DNA from 2 places in the Idiomarina sp. OT37-5b genome. Region 1 is predicted to be linked to the other one. Evidence: predicted binding sites of a transcription regulator. Region 1 holds the regulator's gene; the other holds the start of a gene.
The links. The regulator LexA, encoded in region 1, represses DNA repair genes until DNA is damaged. The targets are predictions, from matches to a motif close to TACTGTATNNNNATACAGTA.
Positions count from the first base shown of each region.

Region 2: a site for LexA is predicted at 1,364-1,383, ahead of recN (DNA repair protein RecN). Genes of this name have one in related genera too.

Region 1 is NZ_CP027188.1:199,578-202,873, forward strand. It holds gene coxB (cytochrome c oxidase subunit II) at 1-512, opposite strand, end outside; gene C5610_RS00975 (SOS-response cell division inhibitor) at 829-1,281, opposite strand; gene lexA (transcriptional repressor LexA) at 1,278-1,895, opposite strand; gene plsB (glycerol-3-phosphate 1-O-acyltransferase PlsB) at 2,049-3,296, shown strand, end outside.
Region 2 is NZ_CP027188.1:872,249-875,544, forward strand. It holds gene recN (DNA repair protein RecN) at 1-1,347, opposite strand, end outside; gene nadK (NAD(+) kinase) at 1,451-2,335, opposite strand; partial or broken gene grpE (nucleotide exchange factor GrpE) at 2,499-3,166, shown strand; gene C5610_RS03920 (TonB-dependent receptor domain-containing protein) at 3,279-3,296, shown strand, end outside.

The DNA.
Region 1 (3,296 bases):
TTACCGGTAGGGATGACCAGCGGATTATCCACCTCTAGCAGGTAGTTTTCGCTTTTCTCAAATTTATTTTGAATTTGTTCCTGTTGCGTCGCGAGGCGGCTGAAAAACTCAACTTCATGTTCGAAGTACTTGTAATGCCATTTCCATTGCGAGCCGGTAATTTGTACAGTGACATCGGCGTCGCTGGTATCTTCCATCGCGATCAGGGTAGATGTCGCCGGTATTGCCATGCCGACCAAAATAAGGAAGGGGATGATGGTCCAGGCAATTTCGACCTTCACACTTTCGTGGAACTTGGCAGGCTCTCGTCCTTTTGACTTGCGGTGACGAATCATAGAAATGAACATCAGGCCGAAGACAATAACTCCAATGACACAACATATATAAAAAATGGTCATGTGGAGGTCATAGACACGGTTACTGACGTCGGTGACACCTTCCGTCAGATTGAGGCGATTTTGGGCTTGCGCAGAAAACCCAAACAAAGCCAGTAGTGCCAACAGCGGCTTCATTTTCACGTGACTTCTCCTCTTATTCTTCTTCTAGCACGGCTTTTTGTAAAAACACGTGCGGGCGATGAAGAACAAAGAGGTAAGCAGAAAAAGGAACAGCTTCTCCCCAGAAATCACTTTCTCTACCAACTCTTTGTTGTAGTTTCGTTGTTATATTAATTTATATAGTTGGGTAGTATCATTTATTAACGAATTTACACACAAAGATCCAGATCAATCTTACCGATTGCTTGAAAAATAATCAAAATTGTAAAAAAAAGGCTACCCGAGGGTAGCCTAGATACATTATCCAATGGTGGGGATACTGAGATGGGGCTCAGTGAAGGTGAGGGAATAATGTATCTTCTTCAAACAGGAAGCTTTTTGTCTGACTAAGGCGGCAGGCCATTTTAATACGTTGACAAAAGCGTTGCTCCAGTCCGTCCAACCAGCCAACAATCACCGCGCTGGTGCCTGCAAGCGTGGCTTGCTCAAGCGCCCATTCACGCTGTGTGTGATCGCCTGTGCGCAACCAGCGAATGCGCTGTTTTGGAATGCCGGCCGCGAGCAGTTCTGCAATAAATTCACGGCTGCCGCCCACGATGGTTATCCATTTCTCAGACTCGCCGTTTACACAGGCAGCAACAACTTCCGCGTGCTGGTCGTTAGTCGGATTAAAGGTAGCCTCGGATGCGATGACCGATGAAACCGCCGCCTGTTGGGAGGCTGTTTGACCGGCACTTTGCCACAGGCCGGGGTGATGTATTTTGGTTGTATGCTGAAACTTCATAGTGATGCTCCATTACGAATAACACCGACAGCTAAGCCCTCGATGGCAAAAACTTGAGAGGATAAATCGACAATAATGGTCGAGAATTCCTCATTTTCTGGATGAAGTAGCACTTTTCGACCTTTTTGCTCAAATCGTTTAACCGTAACTTCATCCTCGACACGGGCGACAACCACCTGCCCGTTTCGTGCTTGTTCGGTTTTGTGAACCGCTAACAAGTCGCCGTCCAGAATGCCAATATTACGCATACTCATGCCGTTCACTTTCAACAGAAAGTTGGCAGCGGGATAGAACATATTTTCATCGACCTTAAAGTGGCCTTCGATATGCTCTTGCGCGAGAATCGGCGAACCGGCTGCCACTTGCCCGATGAGCGGCAGACCCTCTTCAATTTCAAAATCGTCGGCCACCAAACGAATACCGCGTGACATGCCTGGCAGTATTTCAATGACGCCCTTACGAGCCAGCGCCTTGAGGTGCTCCTCTGCGGCATTAGCTGAGCGAAATCCTAATTTCGCTGCGATTTCGGCGCGCGTAGGGGGCATGCCAGTCGCCTGCAAATTGTCCTTAATTAATTCAAGGATCTCGGATTGTCGTGGTGTTAATGGTCGCATAAGAGTACCTGTTTATTCGTACAGTATACTGTGAGTATATACAGGTATTTTTATTTGGCAAGAATTTTTCTTTGTGTGTTTTTTGTCGTTGCCCAAGATCCTGTATACTCTACCGTTCACTACTGTTTTAAACGCTTTACGCTCGGGAATCGAATGGCTAATCAGAGTTGGATTTATGCAGTTATAAAACACCCTTTACGCTGGCTAACGCGTTTTATTGCGATCGCCGATGAGGCAGAGGCTGGTGACGCGAGCGTAAAGGATAAGCCCATCGTTTATGTGATGCGCTCAACCTCACGCGCTGATTTTTCCATTTTGCAACGGGCCGCAGCCAGTAAGTCGCTGCCGGATCCGCAGCAGCCACTAACCATTAACGGTAAGTCATTTGCGCGGGTGATGTATCTGGAAGAAACCCATTCTGATTCTTCTCAACGAGCGATAGGACAGTTTCAGGAACTGCTCGAAGCTCACCAGGCCGATCCAGAGCTGGACATTCAGCTATTGCCGGTCGGTATCTTCTGGGGACGCAAACCGGGTCAGGAGGCACGAGCTGGCTCGGCGATGACCGGTGATCTGGACAATCCGGGACATCTGCGCAAGTTCTGGCTGGTACTGTTTTCCGGCCGGCAGGTGTTGTGCCGTTTCTCACGCAGTGTCAGCCTCGGCACCATGGCGCGGCAAAGTGGCAGTGATTTTAAGATAGCGCATAAATTGGCGCGCGTGGCGCGGGTTCATTTTGTTCGTATGCGACACGCGGTGGCCGGACCTAAGCTCAGTGACCGCAACCAATTGATGCAGGAGCTGATCCATTCGCCGGCATTAAAAAAAGCCATTGCCGATGAGCAGCGCAGCAATAAAGTGTCTGAGCAGGAAGCGCGCAAAAAGGCGCTCAGCTACATCAATGAGATCGCGGCAAATTACAGCTCAACTCTGGTGCGCGTGCTGGATCGATTCATGACCTGGATGTGGAGCCGAATTTATAACGGCATTGATGTGCGCGGCGGTGACCGAATTCGTAAGCTGGCGCAGCAGGGGCACGAAGTTATTTACGTGCCTTGCCATCGTAGCCATATGGACTACTTATTACTGAGCTATGTGATTTATAAAGAAGGCCTGGTGCCACCTCACATCGCGGCCGGTGTTAACCTGAATTTCTTCCCGGTGGGTGGCATATTCCGCCGTGGTGGTGCGTTCTTCATCCGGCGCAGCTTCCGCGGCAATAAATTGTATTCCGCGGTCTTCCGTGAATACCTATGTTGGCTGTTTCAAAAAGGCTATCCGGTCGAGTATTTCAGCGAAGGTGGGCGCTCACGTACCGGCCGCCTGCTGCCGCCAAAAACCGGTATGTTAGCGATGACGGTGCAGGGTATGTTACGTGGCCAGCAACGTCCCATTTCGTTG
Region 2 (3,296 bases), 670 kb from region 1:
AGCGCTCATCACCTGTATGGCAAGGCTGATACGGGAAAGTTCACCACCGGAAGCCACTTTGCTCAACGGCTGCAGTGGCTGGCCGGGGTTTGCGGTGACCTGGAACTGCACCTTATCGGTTCCTTGCGCGGTGGCCGGTGCACTCTCCTGGTGTTCCAACATAATCTCGAAGCGGCCATGAGGCATGTTCAACTGCTGCATCGCCTGGGTGATTTTTTCGCTTAACTGACGCGCTGCACGTACGCGGCTGTCGGATAATTGTTTTGCCTGCTGACGATATTGCTGGCGCAGTTGCTGACGTTGTTCGGCCAGTTGCTCGCCAGCTTCATCATTGGCTTTTAACTGCGCCAGTTCTTGCGCTAAGCGCTGGTGTAGCTGATACAGCTCAGCCGGTGCACACTGATGCTTCTTGGCCAACTTGAGTGCCTGTGTCATGCGCGCTTCAAGTTGTTCCAGTTCACCACCGTCGAGGGTCATTTGATCTTGGTAATGACGCAGCTCCAGCGCGGCTTCTTCGATATGCACCATGGCTTGCTGCAGTAACTTATCAATATCACCGAGCTGAGCATCCATGTCGGCCGCTTCCTGCAGTCGTGATGCAGCACTTTGTACCAGACCGTTGGCGTTATTGTGCTCACCTTCGTAGAGTGCGTTAAGGGCGAACAGACTGGCTTCTTTTAACGTGCGGTGGTTAGACAAACGCTTATGGTCGGCTTCCAGTTGTTCAAATTCACCCTCCGCCAGGGCAAACTCGTTCAGCTCCTGTACCTGATACTCAAGCAACTGGCGCTGTGCCTGTTGATCCGCTTTGGCCTGCTGTTGCTGGCGGTAGTTTTTTTCGACCTGCGCCCATTGTTTATAAAGGTCACGGGTTTGCAGAAGCAGTGACTGATGACGGGCATACTGATCCAAAACCTGTAGTTGATGCTCATCCTTGCTGAGTAACTGATGCTCGTGCTGGCCGTGAATATTCACCAACAACGGCGCCAAGGCTTTTTGCATCGACAGCGGCACCGGAGAGCCATTTATCCAGGCTTTTGAGCGGCCGTCTTTGTTGATCACGCGGCGTAACAAACATTCGCCGTCGGCATCCAGTTCGTTGTCCTTTAACCATTCGGCCGCGGGGCTGTCGTCGGCCACCACAAAACAGGCACTGATTTCGGCTTTGTCGCAGCCCGGACGCACTAAACTGGCCTCTGCGCGACTGCCGAGGCACAGACTCAAGGCGTCCAAGGCAATGGATTTACCGGCACCGGTTTCCCCGGTAATGGCGGTCATGCCGCGGCGAAACTCGATATCGAGTGATTTTACGATCGCAAAATGGCGGATGTGTAGCTCGGTTAGCATTGCAAACCTCCAGAACCACTGATGATTTATACAGTTTATACAGTAGTTATACAGTAGTTTTCAGGAAATGCAATGACCCTGCGCTGATTTTTTGTGCGACTTGTTAAAATAAACGGCTACCCCAGCCCAGTTTGTTACGCAACACATGGTAGTAGTTGTGTTCGACGGGGTGAATCAGCGTCAGGGTTTTCTTATGTTTACTGATGACGATGTCGTCGCCGGGGTGTACCGCCATGCGCACATGGCCGTCACAGCTTATCTGCAGTAAGTCGTTGTCGTAGGCGGCGCGTAAACGCACTTCGGAATTGGCGTCTATGACAATCGGACGGCTACTGAGGGTGTGCGGGAACATCGGCACCAGCGTAATGGCATCAAGGTTGGGGTGTAAGATGGGGCCGCCGCCGGACAGTGAATAGGCGGTCGAACCGGTCGGCGTCGCGATGATCAAACCATCAGAGCGCTGGCTGAAGACGAAGTGGTCATCGACATACACTTCAAATTCAATCATGTGGGCGACTTTGTCCGAGTGCAGAACCGCCTCATTAATGGCTGAGCCCTGGCCGGCAACATGACCGTTACTGAGCACCTCGGTATTGAGTAAAAAGCGCTCTTCGATGGAGTAGTCGCCGGCGAGTACTGCCAACAAGGGGGTCATTACCTCATCGGGGTCGAGGTCGGTAAGAAAGCCCAGATTACCGCGGTTAACGCCGATCACACCCACATCGTATTCGCACAGCACCCGCGCGGCGCCCAGCATATTACCATCGCCGCCGACCACAACGGCAAGATCGGCCCATTCGCCCATCTCGCTGATGGTCATGGTTTGTACTTTATGACCACTGCCGATCTGCTCGGCGCAACGGTTTTCGACGGCGACATCATAGTCACGGTGCGTCAGTGCGCTTAACAGGGTCTCCAGAGTTTGACGGGCACCCCGGTCATCGATTTTGCCCAGTAATCCAATCTTTTTAAATGGCTGTTTTGTCATGCTGTAATGTCTACCAAAGCCCAACTGTTACTGCTGCTAACGCTACGTTGCTTTAATTTTTTAATCAAGAGCAAAACATGACTTGAATGTTGAATTCAGCGTCCCCATCTCTCTGTGCATTGATGAATACATGTTTAGCTTATAGAGAGTGGCACTATGACGGATAAAAAAGCACAGGCAAACGCCGAGCAGTATCAGCAACAAGCGGAACAGGCAGCAAAACAGCAAGCTGCTGAAGAGCAAGCGCAGGAGCAGGCTGAGCAGACCCTGGCCGATGAGGGGCAGGCGGAAACTCAGGATCAGACTGCAGCAACGGCTGATGCCGAAATGGACCGCATCGCTGAACTGGAACTGGCGTTGAGTAAAGCCGAAGCTAAAGTCAATGAGCAAAAAGAGTCGGTATTACGCACGCAGGCGGAAATGGAAAACGTTCGTCGCCGCGCCAGTCAAGACGTCGAAAAGGCGCACAAATTCGCGCTGGAAAAATTTGCCAATGAACTTCTGACCACCGTTGATAATCTCGAACGTGCACTGCAAGCTGCGGATGGCAAAGAAGATTTGGATAAAAACTTTCTGGAAGGCATCGAACTGACCTATAAAAGTCTGACCACGACGCTGGATAAATTTGGGGTAAAAGCCGTCGGTGAAGAGGGCGAAAGCTTTAACCCGGATCTGCACCAGGCAATGTCAATGCAGGAATCGGAGCAACATGACAATAACACCATTATCGCGGTGATGCAGAAAGGTTACGAGCTTAATGGGCGCTTGTTGCGACCAGCGATGGTCATGGTAGCTCGTAACCAGCAGGGTAACGTCGATACCAAAGCATAAAAAAATAGGTCATGGGCTAAAAAAATAAGGTATCTCTCCAGAGTTTTGTGCTAACTTAATGAGTTATCGCGTTGTCGGCGATAACAAAAATAATAACTCTGGGGAGAGAACCATGACAAAGAATCGGATG